4 regions of the Paenibacillus sp. FSL R10-2771 genome follow, and region 3 is predicted to be linked to each of the others. Evidence: riboswitches for the same ligand, from Rfam matches in the RefSeq annotation. Region 3 holds a riboswitch; each other region holds the start of a gene.
What was found. A riboswitch is a leader RNA that binds a small molecule or an ion and turns the genes downstream of it on or off. The one in region 3 is predicted to bind cyclic di-GMP.
Positions count from the first base shown of each region.

Region 1 (3,586 bases), 780 kb from region 3:
CTCTTTGCGTTCCGCATGGTTCAGTGGAGCAGGCGACGTTGTGGATTCCGCCTGGCTGTTGAGCCAGCGCAGCTCACGCTCGTCATGCACATGCCCGAATTCATAGGCAATGGTCTGTGTGTAGGCCTGGCGCATTCTGTGAACGGCATCCATAGCGGTATGCACGCCCTCAGGGGCATTCTCCCAGATCAATGAAGCCGGCAGGGCATTCAGATCTTCGCGCGTCAGCTCATAGGTCTCGATCTCCAGCCATTTCGCCATCGGGTTGGTGCTCCGCTCCAGCGGATCGATATCGGCAGCCATATGGCCGTATATTCGGATGTTAGCCATTAGCTTGGAAGCTTTAACGGCTTTCCTGAGCCACTCTGTATCTCCTGAGATGGCGGGGGGAGGCGTCTTGACGGCATCCGGAGCCAGGGGAGGCGGGCCGGATACTGTGAAGAGGTCGCGGTAATGATGCTCTACGGAAGTGGGGTCCTTGACAAACTGCTCGTATTTCTCCTGAATGTAGCCCAGATTGGGACCGTAATACTTGCTCCAGACAGATTCGTTATAGGGCTCTTTGACGGCCATGAGTAGGTCCTCCTAACGGATAAACTCCACATGCGGTATATTAGGAACACCGCTTAGCGGAGCTGCGATGTTTGCGGTTTCATTCTCATCTTATTGTGCTACTTTCCGGCAGGGTAATCAATTCATACTTTCGTGCAATCCGTTCGCAAAACGGTATGATTCAGCGGGGGATTCATACGGAACAATCATAAATTTTCCGGGTGAAGCCGGAAAAATAAAATATCGTTAAAATTAATAAAAATTAAGGGATTTAGGTGGTTGTAAATCATAGAAATGGGTAATTGTTTCTATATTGTGTTACGGGATTAATATCTATTTAGTATATTTAAACTAATTTGGACCGATTGAAGATGAATTGGAATTATTTATACAAGCTATTGGCAATTTTAGCTAAGGGTCTTCACGATTTAACATAAAAAAATTCCAGAAAACGACACACTTTTCATGTAAGATCTTGTATAATGTTATTGCGGAGAACGGTTTCATCGATTCTTTTCAGATCCTTTCATGTAAAGGGTCCAGTAAAGGGTAAACCTGCCGAAAGACAGGGGCACAAAGTCTCGGATCTAAAGTAGAAATACTATGATGGCCGGACTGCCTGGGGACGCGAAAATTCTAGGAGGAGATTTCTTGGATAAGTCCAACCAGGGGAATGACGAACTGCAGGCAGTTGATCTGGATTTAGAATGGGTGCATTTGCTAATGTCTGCTAAGCAGGCTGGCATCCAGGCAGACGAGATTCGGCGTTTTTTTACTGAAAAAGCACTCCAGGCGATGTAGGGCATTCAGCATTGTACGGATACATACAGAAGAGGGCACAGCGGTGTACACGCTGTGCCCTCTTCTGTTGGAATTTACATGTTGTTTCGGGGTCCCCGCAAAGTACCTGGGTAATCATCGAGGCTGCTGCCTCACTTTGTGGGGTATTTCAGTTATCCTTCTGCTCCAGCCGCCATTTCTGATAATCGAGAAACTCCTTGAATTCACGTTTGCTTATACCAGAGGCCATCGCATCCTGAACCAGCCTGAACCATTCTCCATCGAGAACCGGCTCTGCAGTTTCTGCAATTCCGCCATACAGTAATACGTGAATGGATACTTGGAGTGCATCGGCAATTTTTTCGATAAATTGAATGGAGGGGTTGGATTGGATATTCCGTTCGACATTACTTAAGTATGATTTCGCCACGTCAGCCTTATCCGCAAGCTCGGATAAAGAATAACCCTTCTCCAGCCGGAGCCTATGGATGCGGCTTCCCATATTATCTGACACGATTACAACGCCCTCCGTACTTTTTGTTATCAGTATAACAAAAATTCGCAAAACGGACAAAAACCCTTGTTCCTGCCAGAAGCTGGCGGGGAGAGACAAAACGGCATATCCAGCCCGGATGAGGGAGGATATGCCGTTTTGTGTATATAATTTAATAGCCTTATTTGGCTTCTCCCAAACCTTGCGTAGCATTGAATGTCCAGTTCAGCGCCAAGCCGTCACCCTGGAAGATATTCTGATCCTGGGTATTGTCAACGAATTCGAAAGCAATCTTGAAGGTTTTGGTTTGGGTAGCGGCGATGCCTCCCGGCAGTACACCCGCCGTTACGAGATCATAGCTGGAAGTGTTCTTCAGGTCCTTCAGGGAGATCTCGGACAGCACATGGCCGGCAAGCGGACCGCTGGTATAAGAGCTGTCGAGAAGTTTGATTTTGAAGTGATCTCCAAGATCCTGGCCGGCATTATCGCCCTTCGCATCAGTTACAGTGTAGCTGGTGGCCAGCGTTAGGAGTTTGATATCCAGGGTGCCGTCATTGGACAAGGTGAACGTGCGTACGGTGTAATCACCCGGTTTCAGATTGGTCAGGGCAACAGGTGTATTAAAGGAAGAGCCGAGCTTCAGCGTGCCTGCCGCGAAGGTTGCCGTGCTGGTTGCTGTGGAGCTGAAGTAAGCGAAGGTGCCCCCTCCGATTAAAGACAATCCCAGTGCTGCCGATGCTACGCCAAGACCCAATGTTTTTTTGATACCCATAATTAATTTCCTCCTCGAGTATATTATGTTTTTTTAAGATCGGTGATCAGGAATGCATATACAGATAGATTATTTGAGGGCGCCTTTTTCCTGGTTGGCTTCGAAGTTCAGGGTCAGGGCCAGTGTATCGCCTTGATAGTAGTTTTGCGGCTGGAAGGTTTCCTTGAAGGCAAACTGTACGCTCAGTTTATCTGAGGTGCCTGCTTTGATGCCCCCATTCTCTACACCAAAGATTCCGCCGAGAATTCCCTTGGCTACAAGATCCGGACTTTGCTGCTCAAGTTCGGCCAGTGAAACGACCAGAACAGGTGATGTTACCTTATCCTTGTTAACTAGGAACGTCACAATAATATCGTCTTTGAGATTATGGGCGCCGTTATCTCCCTGGGCATCTGTAATGACAGATGAGGTACGCAGAACAACTTTGGGAATATTGAGCGTTCCGTCATTTTTCAATTTAAAATCTCTTAGGATCGTATCCCCCGGTTTAAGATTGCTGAGATTGACAATAACGGAGGGGTCCGAATTAAGTAATAAAGTTCCGTTGTTAAAAGAAGCTGCAGTGGTGGAGGTACTGCTGAAGTAAGCGAAGGTTCCTCCGCCGACCAGGGTTAATCCGAGTGCTGCCGATACAACGCCGAGACCTAATGTTTTTTTAACGTTCATTTGTTCATCCCTCTCTCATCGTTCTTTTTTTGTCTTTACCTGTCTTCGGGGAAAATTTATTGTTGCTCCGCGTTTCGTAAACGGGAGAGGACAATCGGTTTATTGCACAATGTCTGGAAGGGTATCCGGTCCGCCGGTCACCGCTGGCCCTGCATTCTTCTTCTCCAGTGCCGCTACGGCTTTCCAGGAGGAATACAGTGCGTAGAGGAGCAGGAGCAGCCCGGGGATAATCATCAGCATTACGCTTCCGGCTTTGGAGACCGCAAAATTCATGGCATATCCTACATAAGGGACGGTGACGCCGGTATATTGGCCTACCACAT
Region 1 is NZ_JBBOBM010000001.1:6,936,299-6,939,884, reverse strand. It holds gene NSU14_RS29925 (2-oxoglutarate dehydrogenase E1 component) at 1-573, opposite strand, end outside; cyclic di-GMP riboswitch class I at 1,091-1,175, shown strand; gene NSU14_RS29920 (anti-repressor SinI family protein) at 1,204-1,353, shown strand; gene NSU14_RS29915 (helix-turn-helix domain-containing protein) at 1,502-1,834, opposite strand; gene NSU14_RS29910 (TasA family protein) at 2,007-2,597, opposite strand; gene NSU14_RS29905 (TasA family protein) at 2,667-3,263, opposite strand; gene sipW (signal peptidase I SipW) at 3,363-3,586, opposite strand, start outside.
Region 1: another riboswitch for cyclic di-GMP. It lies ahead of NSU14_RS29920 (anti-repressor SinI family protein); the one in region 3 lies ahead of NSU14_RS26560 (PA14 domain-containing protein).

Region 2 (3,586 bases), 1.6 Mb from region 3:
TCAATGTCTTCACACAGATTACGCAGCAGCCGGGAGAAGCTGTTCAGAACACTGTCAGTGATAAACTCGGTGAACTGCCCCGGATGGGTAAAAACCTCCAGCATCTGCTTGAGCTGATCCGTACCGGGCTGGGGGGCCCCTTCCATGCACAGCAGTGCGGATTTAAGATCGCTGATCAGGCACTCTATATGGCTGTACTTATCCTCCAGCAGCAGCATAACCACCAGACCGTATTTCACGGATTGCTGGCGGGATTCTACATTCTTGGCCAGCAGCCGGGCGGCTTCCCGCAGTCCGCCAACTTCAGTCAGCAGAAGACTGGAGAAGCGGTGCAGGCGGTGCTGGTGTACCCCGGCAAGTCCGGTGTGCAGGCTGCAGCCGGTTACTTGACCGCTTATATAGATACTGCCTGTAGCCGTAATTGTAGATTGGCAGACGTTGCCGTAGATATACACATTCCCTAACGCCTCAATACACATAGGGCCTTCAATATCTGAGGGTACGACGATGTCACCTGCAAACATAATCTCACGGGCTGTTGCCGCCATTTCCTTGGTGATGAGGCATAGGTCCGGGAAATCGCAGGTTGTGACGCTGCCGGAGTCTCCGCAGATGCGGGGTCTGCCCGTACGCAGAGCCGCGATCTCCCCGTTTGGAAGCAGCCGTGCATTGTCTCCGGCTGCGAAATAAATATCCTGCGGTGGAGGTGGAGGCAAGATGCCTCCTTCTACGTCGAATCCGGGAATTCCCTCTTCGGGCGGCAGCTTGCGGGCGAATACCTCTCCCTCTCTGGCGAAGGGGGCTCCCGGAAACCGCAGATAATCTAAGGAATCTGCAGCTTCCGCAGTTCGTCCCTCCCGGAGCATTCCATTGCCTGTGAGCGTATGCTCCGGGAGGGATAGCTGCAGCCTTGATTTCTTGCCGGGCAGCGGGGCTCTCCCTTCTGCGATACAGACAGGGAGATATGTAGGGTTGTTCAGTTCGGCGTATAGGGCCGGGATATTCAGATTCCGCAGAATGGAGCGGTTATCCAGCGAAGAAAGAATCTGTTCTATGGTGAGCGTGGACAGCAGCATCGCCCGGTTAGGCTCAGCCCGGACTGCGGCTTCGAAGGAAGCCGGGCAATTGACCAGATTCCAGGCGTACTTCTCTGCACGGTACAAGGTGAAATGCACTTTGAGCTTGTCAGGTGAAACCGTAATCTGATACTGTGGCTTCTCGCAAATTTCCCAGGTAATATGATCCGCTGAGGTTACCTCAGTAGGCTCTGTAACGGTCTTCCAGTTGATCTTCAGCACTACAGGATGAACAGCGGAGATCCGGGCGGGCTTGCCGCCAGAGAGCGGGGGAGTAATGAAGATCTGATTATTCTGCACAAGGATAATTCCATCCTTATCTCCATTCATCCCGCCGGAAGTCCGGCCCTCCACAGAGAAAGAATCCAGGAATCCGGTCCGTTCAAGCATCAAGGATTCCACGAAATCATATCGGGTTGGTTCGATGAATTGCTGCGGCATTATCTTAACCTCGCTTTTTCGTATAATCAATGGCATTCGTACAGAAAAGAGCATCATAAAGCCTGGGGGATCTCCCGGTGACTGATGGCTTACGTGGTCTCTATTGGCAGCCTGGCGACCATAAACGCGGATTCTCAGCATTCTTAGGCCCATTGCTTTGCGTCCTACCCTTTCAGGAAGTTTGCCTTTAGAAATAGATCAATGATATACACTCAGCATGAGGCGATTTCAATCGACTGTAATCGACAAAAAAGGTCATAACTGGTTCCTGCGCTGCAGGAACTTCTGCAAACAAGCTTAATTCTAGTACTTAAGGAGCTATTTTTCAACTGTATTCTGCCAATTTATTAATAATCTTGAAATGTGCAGCTCTATATTGCTTGAAAAACTGGTTTCCCAGCGCTTACAGCTTATGGGAGGAGTCTGCTCTGCAAGAACAGCCGGATCTTTGAGCTGGAGAACGGACTGCTGCTGAGGCTGCCTGCGTTGGGCGGCTTTTTTTAATATATGAATAGGGTTAATCCGGGGTTTATATGTAATGTTTATGTTATATATGTAGAATAACACAAACAATTAGCGCATTATTTCGTAATAAAAACGAAGACATTGCAAATTTGTTGTAATATAATCTAACAAACAGCAGGAAATATAAAATTAATGTTAATAAACATAACATTAAATACATGCATTGAATTCTGGAAGGGGAGCATGAACCATGCAGATTACAGCAGCACCTTACACCTGGCCCTATGACGGAGTCCTTGATCCGGCGAAGACGGCACTGATGATTATCGATATGCAGACGGATTTTTGCGGCAAAGGCGGTTACGTGGAGCGAATGGGCTACGACCTCTCATTAACATCCAGAGCGATTCAGCCGATTGGGCGGCTGCTGGCACGCATCCGGGAAATTAACGGATTCACCGTTATCCATACCCGGGAAGGCCATAAGCCGGATCTGTCCGATCTGCCGGCGAATAAACGGTGGCGGAGCAGACAGATCGGTGCTGAGATCGGCTCGGAAGGACCGGCGGGACGGATTCTCGTACGGGGCGAGCGCGGCTGGCAGATCATTGATGAACTGGCACCTATACCGGGAGAGCACATTATTGACAAGCCGGGTAAAGGCAGCTTTTATGCTACGGACCTGGATTTAATATTGAAGAATAAAGGGATTACCCATCTGATTCTGACCGGAATCACGACGGATGTCTGTGTACACACGACGATGCGCGAAGCCAATGACCGCGGTTATGAATGTCTGATCCTGGAGGATTGCACGGGTGCTACGGATTATGCCAATCACCTGGCAGCGCTCAATATGGTCAAAATGCAGGGCGGTGTCTTCGGCAGTGTGAGTGATTCGCAAGCGGTGCTGAAGGCGCTGGAGCAATTCTAAATACGAATTACGAATGACCAGTATTCCAAATAACATCATAACGGGGGAATCACCATGTGGAACAAGTCCAGAACCAAAGCGCTTATCCTGCTCACTTCACTAATGCTGCTCATTACAGCCTGCGGCAACAATTCGGATACCGGCAAGGCTGAGGGACAGGGGGCGGAAGGCTCCGGTGAGCTTAAGAAGGTTGTTCTGAGGTTGAAGTGGATTCATCAGGCGCAGTTTGCCGGGTTCTATACCGCAGTTGAAAAGGGCTTCTATAAGGAAGCGGGGCTTGATGTGGAGATTCGGCCGGGAGGCTCGGATTTTCCGGCGGTACAGATGGTCGCTTCGGGCAGTGAGGAGTTCGGGGTAACCGGTGCTGACCAGATCATTATTGCCAGAGAAAAAGGCGTACCGGTTAAGGCGTTATCTGCGATATACCGCAAAACCCCGTTCGTAATGTTCACGCTTAAAGAATCCGGTATCACCACAATGGAAGATCTTGTCGGCCAAAAGGTGGGCATCAAGCTCGGCGGCAATGAAGAGCTGACCTTCCGTGCTATGGAGAAAAGCGCGGGCATCGAAACCTCGCAAATCGAAGAGATGCCGATCAAATATGATCTCAGCCCCTTATTGACCGGCCAGGTCAAGGCATGGCCCGGATATGTAATTAATGAGGTGCTGG
Region 2 is NZ_JBBOBM010000001.1:7,797,041-7,800,626, forward strand. It holds gene NSU14_RS33915 (flagellar assembly protein A) at 1-1,517, opposite strand, end outside; cyclic di-GMP riboswitch class I at 1,620-1,713, opposite strand; gene biuH (biuret amidohydrolase) at 2,233-2,916, shown strand; gene NSU14_RS33925 (ABC transporter substrate-binding protein) at 2,971-3,586, shown strand, end outside.
Region 2: another riboswitch for cyclic di-GMP. It lies ahead of NSU14_RS33915 (flagellar assembly protein A); the one in region 3 lies ahead of NSU14_RS26560 (PA14 domain-containing protein).

Region 3 (3,586 bases):
CGCCAATGGCAATCGGTTTGCCATTCGCAAGTGCGAGCAGGCTGTCATGATATTTATTCATATAATCGTTCTCATATATATCTGCCGCGAGTACATCCACCTTGTCAGCCCCCGGGTAGGTCAGCGCATAAGGATCAGACCAGGCATTGGGTGCATTGGGGTTCCATACCCACAGCAGGTTGTTTAATTTATGAACGTTTACGAAACGGTCATACATAATATTCCAAAGCGCAGCAAAGTTATTTTTCTTCCCCCACCAGAACCAGTCACCGTTCATTTCGTGGTAAGGTCTCCAGAGTACGGGAACACCAGCATCCCGCAGGCTTTTAAGTGAAACTGCCACTTTGTCCAGATCTGCAATCAATGCAGTGTACTGTGTTGTACCCGGAGTAATATATTTATTGAATTCCGCCTGGCTCAGCGGTTTCTGAACATTGGACCAGAGGTATGCGGTACCGGGCAGATTCTCATGAAAAGTCATGGCTACAATGCCGCCGCCCTTATACCAGTTGATCGCGCTGTTCACAACATTTCTGCGTTGCGCCGCTGCTGTACTTTCCGATTGCCCGCTGATTACGCCCAGTTCATAGCCGTGAAGAGCAGCATATTGTCCGCTGGTTCCTTTCAGCTTGTTGCTGAATTCGTCCGGACTTTCCAGATAGTCATGTTGGCCGGTAATAATGCCTTTTCCAGTGATAGAATACAGATCATCCAGCAATCTGACTGCTTCGGTTGAAGCCTCCGGATTAATGGGCGCTTTGGAACTAGACGCAGCTTCTGCAGATGAAGGCATTCCGCCGAGTCCCAGAGGTACTGCAGTCAATAAAAGGGCCAGAGACAGCACAGTGCACAGCAAACGAGACTTACGGTAAGTTATCAAAATCCATCTTCCTTTCGGTAGCCAGGCTGCCACTCTTGCGAAGGCCCTATAGCTTTGCGTCCCTATCTTTCGATTAGGTTTGCCTTTGTCGTATTGGAAGGATTAATCCCTCTTACCGTAAGTATCGTCCCTATTTAGTTTTAATTTAGAGCAAAAATGAAATTTTCTTAATAAATGGTTCTTAATACCTGTTTTGGATTTGTAACAATTGGTTATATAGATAGATTAGACCTATGAAATGAATTGCTGCAAGGCGATATCTTCCCAATCCAAGGTGATTCGGATGTTATCTTCCTCCACCAGCTCAGAGCCGGTCTGCACTTCGATAAATTCCATATCTGTCAATGCCAGGATCGCATGCTTGGTGCCTTCCGGAATCCGTACGACATCCCCCGCCTTCACATTATGCATTTTCTCATTGAGCACAATGCTGGCTTCACCGCTGACAATGGTCCAGATTTCACTGCGTTTGTGATGCAGCTGATAGCTGATATTTTTACCTTCAGAGATAAAGATTCGCTTCGTCAGCACCTCATTGCCTTCCGCATATTTCACATAATCAATTACCTTGTAGTGGCCCCAGCGGCGTTCTTCGTACATCGGTCTTTGTTCAAAAGATTTCAGCACTTCTTTAATGCGCGGGCTCTCCGCCTTGTGCGTAACCAGAATTCCGTCCGGGCTGGCGGCGATAATCAGATCCTTCGCTCCGATCACGGTGATCGGAATGTCCAGCTCGTTGATCAGGCAGGTGCCTTCGGAATCTGCAGTGACGAAGCCTTTGCCGACATGATTGCTGGTCATTTCTTCAGTCAGCGTGTTCCAAGTGCCCAGATCCTTCCAGAATCCGGCGTAAGGCTGAACCACGATATTCTCTTCTTTTTCCACCACTTCGTAATCAAAACTGATGGAAGCCAGCAGTTTATACTGCTTCTGCAGTTCCTCATAGTTCAGCGGCAGTCCTTTGCGCTGCAGAATATCCAGCAGATAACCTAGACGGAAAGCAAACACGCCGCAGTTCCAGAGCGCGTTCCGGCTGATCAGCTCCTCAGCCTGCTTGCGGTCCGGCTTCTCCTGGAAGTGGCTCACCTGCAGATACCCGCTCGCCCCCGCTTCGGCGCTGGTAGGAATGATATAGCCGTATTTCTCGGAGGCATGCTCCGGAACTACGCCCATCAGCGCCAGATTGGCGCCGCTCTCCAGCATCGTGCTCTCCAGCTGCAGAACGGTTTCGAAGAAGGACGACTCCACATAAGGATCGACGGGCAGGATGGCTACCGTCTCGCTTGGTGAAACACCGGCGACCGAATACAGATAAGCTGCTGTCAGTGCGATGGCAGGGAAGGTATCGCGCCGCTCCGGCTCAACGATAATCGGCACCCCGCTGCCCAGCTGGCTCTGAATCATCTCTACCTGGCTGCGGCCGGTAGCCAGGTAGGACGATTCCGCCATCCCTGTCTCCTGCAGCTGTCTCCATACCCGCTGTACCATGGATTCCGGTTCACCTGCCGGGCTTTCCAGTACTTTCAGAAATTGCTTCGAACGTGAATCATTGGACAAAGGCCAGAGCCGTTTACCAGAACCGCCTGATAGAAGTACTAGTTTCATAAGTGAACCCTCCTAAGTTTATATGATGTCGCGAAAATATCGGATTGTTATTGGGAGCTGGCTGCGTTTGCTTAAGCCTAAAAGCGGCTGTTATGAGGGTCACTGCAAGGAATGTTTGGACTTTCGGCCGCTGTTGTCTCCGGATTTCCTGATTTAAACCGCTTATCGCGGTAGAAATCCGGAGACAAAGGCGGACGCTAACGCTCCTACAGTTCCAAAATCCCTCTCCGTTCCATTACATAACAGCTGGCTTATTCGCTTCGCCCGCAGGCGAAGCTCCCGGCTAAAGATCCGGCTATTGCCGCTTGGTTGAGCGGCAATTGAATCAGCTGCTGCCGCTTGTTGTTGCGGCAATTGAACCTGCGGCTGCCCCGCCTGCTTTTGCGGGGACAAAAGCCATTTCACGCTTGTTCCAAGGCGGCGCCGCTCAACTAAGCGGCGGTGAGAGATTTAAGGGATTAAATGCATCTTGTTCCAAGGGATTTCCGCTCGCTGTAGCAGCGAAGGGGAAACATAACACTCTTGTTCCAAGGTTTTACGTTCACTTACGCGGCGGTGGAATCAAGAGCACTAATGCCCCTCATTCCCTCCTTTGGCCCGCATCCGGTGAAATCAGGAGCACTTTTGCCCCTCATTTCCTCCTTTAGCCCGCATCCGGTGAAATCAAGGGCACTTTTGCCCCTCATTTCCTCGTTTAGCCCGCATCCGGTGAAATCAGGAGCACTTTTGCCCCTCATTTCCTCATACAGCACATATCTGGTGCATTCAGAGAGATTTTTCCCCTTAATTTCCCCATACAGCACACTTTTGGCGGAATTAGAGGGATTTTTCCCCTTAATTTCCCCATACAGCACACTTTTGGCGGAATTAGAGGGATTTTTCCCCTTAATTCCCCCGTACAGCACACTTTCGGCGGAATCAGAGGGATTTTTTCCCTTAATTTCCCCATACAGCTTACTTTCAGCGGAATTAGAGGGGTTTTTCCCTCTAATTTCCCCGTGCATCACACTTTCAGTGGGAGGCTGCAGGATCACTGATAGACCAAGAGCTTAGACCGCGCCAGCAACGCTGGCGGAGAATCCGCTAAGGCCGCCCATCTGC
Region 3 is NZ_JBBOBM010000001.1:6,159,929-6,163,514, forward strand. It holds gene NSU14_RS26560 (PA14 domain-containing protein) at 1-856, opposite strand, end outside; cyclic di-GMP riboswitch class I at 894-974, opposite strand; gene NSU14_RS26565 (sugar phosphate nucleotidyltransferase) at 1,112-2,485, opposite strand; gene NSU14_RS26570 (hypothetical protein) at 3,031-3,489, opposite strand; gene NSU14_RS26575 (UDP-glucose dehydrogenase family protein) at 3,535-3,586, opposite strand, start outside.

Region 4 (3,586 bases), 480 kb from region 3:
GCACTATCTCTAATGCTTTCATCGGGATGTCAAGACCTGGTAAGGTTCTTCGCGTTGCTTCGAATTAAACCACATACTCCACTGCTTGTGCGGGTCCCCGTCAATTCCTTTGAGTTTCAGTCTTGCGACCGTACTCCCCAGGCGGAGTGCTTACTGTGTTAACTTCGGCACCAAGGGTATCGAAACCCCTAACACCTAGCACTCATCGTTTACGGCGTGGACTACCAGGGTATCTAATCCTGTTTGCTCCCCACGCTTTCGCGCCTCAGCGTCAGTTACAGCCCAGAAAGTCGCCTTCGCCACTGGTGTTCCTCCACATATCTACGCATTTCACCGCTACACGTGGAATTCCACTTTCCTCTTCTGTACTCAAGTCACCCAGTTTCCAGTGCGACCCCAGGTTGAGCCCAAGGTTTAAACACCAGACTTAAATGACCGCCTGCGCGCGCTTTACGCCCAATAATTCCGGACAACGCTTGCCCCCTACGTATTACCGCGGCTGCTGGCACGTAGTTAGCCGGGGCTTTCTTCTCAGGTACCGTCACTCCGGTAGCAGTTACTCTACCGGACGTTCTTCCCTGGCAACAGAGCTTTACGATCCGAAAACCTTCATCACTCACGCGGCATTGCTCCGTCAGGCTTTCGCCCATTGCGGAAGATTCCCTACTGCTGCCTCCCGTAGGAGTCTGGGCCGTGTCTCAGTCCCAGTGTGGCCGTTCACCCTCTCAGGTCGGCTACGCATCGTCGCCTTGGTGAGCCATTACCCCACCAACTAGCTAATGCGCCGCAGGCCCATCCCCAAGTGGCAGATTGCTCCGCCTTTCATTCTCTCTTCAGGAGAGGAAAGAAATTATCCGGTATTAGCTACCGTTTCCGGTAGTTATCCCAGTCTTGAGGGCAGGTTGCCTACGTGTTACTCACCCGTCCGCCGCTAAGCATGAATGGAAGCAAGCTTCCATTCAAACTCCGCTCGACTTGCATGTATTAGGCATGCCGCCAGCGTTCGTCCTGAGCCAGGATCAAACTCTCCAAATTGTATTTAGAAAGAGCGATTGCTCATTTTGAAACATCTGACGAGAATTTTCATTCTCTTTTTTGGAAGTCACTTTCGTGATTTCCGATACTCACTCGTTGTTCAGTTTTCAAAGATCAAGCTCGTTGTCAGCGCCGCTCATCGCGTCACCAGCAACTCTTATAATATATCACATTCATTCGAGTAATGCAAGCTTTATTTTGAAATCACTTATTTAAGCCATTTCTTATTAAGTTTGCCGCTCCAACAACGCTTATTTATAATACCCTATCTCTCTACCAAAAAGCAACCTTTTCCAAAATAAAAATAACCCGCTTAATTACTAAGCGGGTTATCCTCAATGAAACTATGAATGCATCTGTGCTCTTAGTAGAACTTAGCTGCAGTATATTTACTTGCTACTTTAACCAGATCTGCTGTTTTGCTGTTCTTGGCAAGTCCAGCATCAACTGTAGTATCAATAGTTACCCATTTGCCATTAAGGAACACTTCATTCCAAGCGTGGTAAGAAGTCACATAACTTGTGTTACCCATAACCAGTTTGGTAGGAATGCCTTCACTGCGAAGCATAGTAGCGAACAAGGAAGCGTAATCGTAGCAGATCCCCTTCTTGGTAGCCAAGGTGCTGTCGTTGTTAGGGATGTAATCTGTAGTAACACTGGAAGCCAGGGAATAATCATATTTCACATTGGCTACGATATAATTATAGATAGCCTTCACTTTGTCTTCATCTGATGTCAAACCTTGTGTAAGCTGTGTTGCTTTCAGAACTGCTTTATCGGAAGAACTCCATTTAACATTCTGTACGGAGCTCAGATATACGGCGTTGGCGTTGCTCAGGCTAAGATCTACCGTCTCGGAAGAGATTACTTTGTATTTGTTGCCGTTAGTGTTCTCAAGTACGGAAACCTTGTATGAACCGTTACCTTGTTGAAGCGGGAATGTTTCAGTTGGTTTGGAAGTGTATAAGTTGTAGGTGTAGCTGTTATTATCTTTGGTGATCATCAGCTTAATCTTCTTATCCTTAGGAACATTATAAGAAACTCCGATAACACCCTGATCAAGTTGACCTATGTTCAACCAGCTTGCATCTGCATTAGCAGCTTGAGCTGTACCTGTCTGCACCGACGTAACCACTACGAATAGTGTAACCAACATTAAATAGAACTTCTTCATTGGATAAAACCCCTTTCGGTAGCTGGCTGCCATCCTTACGGGAAGGCCCTTTAGCTTTGCGTCCCTACCTTTCGATAGGTTTGCCGTTATCGTATAAGCTTTATCTGTCCTTGCTTCTACCATAAAATGCTAGATTCACAATAAGAACAAACAAAAAAGCCTCTTCATTCGGTAGCTGGCTGCCATCCTTACGGGAAGGCCCTCTAGCTTTGCGTCCCTACCTTTCGATAGGTTTGCCGTTTATCGTGTATTAGCTTTGTATAGTTATATCTTACCATATCTATTTCTATTATCAAGACCTAAATCACTAGATTTCCGCGAAAACAAATAAAAATTTTAAGTATTTTAAGTTTTTCCGTCATTATTCTACAAACATCACGATAACTTTGCGTGAATGATAAGTCTATGCGTTGGATTCACCAGCGGATCACAAGTAATGAGTGTTAGAATCTTGTCATCCTTATTCCCTTTCAATACGGATACATCGGTTGGTTCCACAATAGTCACATCATAAACTACATAATTGTATGCCTGCTTGCCGGTTGTAACGGAAATAGTGTCCCCGACTCCAACTTCATTCAATCTGTTGAATAGCCTTCCCGTAGTTCTTGATCTATGCGCTGCAATTGCAGCATTCCCAGCAGAGCCAAGCGGAGCCGTCTCCTTCATATGCGCAGCAGCATGCTTCATATTCGCCTTGGTGGCGCCTTCCAGGACAGGCAGCTTCAGATCTATTTTGTCGATTTCGATGATTGCCATCACCTTGCCTCCGACTTCAATCTCAGGCGCAGCAGAGGGTTCTGGCTCTTCCGCAGCCGACTCATCCGCCAGCAGCTGGGTTACTTCCGCGTAAGGCTTACTTAGATCAGCACTGGCCGGAGCTGACGCAGACGGAACGATTTCACTGTAGGCCTGTTCAGCCTCTTCCAGCAGCTTTTGCTGCTGACGGTCATTGTACCATTCGCTTCCTTTGGGATAGAGCATAATAAGCACCCCGGCAAGTATAATCAAATAGGATAATTTCCGCATGACAATCGCCTCCGTAATATAGAATAGATGTTACCCTTCCGGAATAATTAAGAAGCAATGCTTCTTAATTATCAGAATACCCATTTCCGGCTTCCGAAGAAATTAATGATCACCGTAACAAATGTGACCAGCACTTTGGCGACCAGCACTTGAATACCGAGAGAATCGGTCAATATATGAATCAGCAGCACCGATATACCCAGCACCAACAGATTCAGCACGATAAACCTGATCAGCTGCATCCGGTCGAAGCCCTCTTTATTGCCTCTGTCCCGATCACGGAAGGTTACCTTTTTGTTCCAGAAGAAGCTGTTGGCCGTACCGGCGCTGTAGGAAATAATCTGCGCA
Region 4 is NZ_JBBOBM010000001.1:6,643,483-6,647,068, forward strand. It holds rRNA gene NSU14_RS28605 (16S ribosomal RNA) at 1-1,035, opposite strand, end outside; gene NSU14_RS28610 (transglutaminase-like domain-containing protein) at 1,400-2,191, opposite strand; cyclic di-GMP riboswitch class I at 2,224-2,304, opposite strand; cyclic di-GMP riboswitch class I at 2,377-2,457, opposite strand; gene NSU14_RS28615 (class D sortase) at 2,585-3,238, opposite strand; gene NSU14_RS28620 (GtrA family protein) at 3,310-3,586, opposite strand, start outside.
Region 4: another riboswitch for cyclic di-GMP. It lies ahead of NSU14_RS28610 (transglutaminase-like domain-containing protein); the one in region 3 lies ahead of NSU14_RS26560 (PA14 domain-containing protein).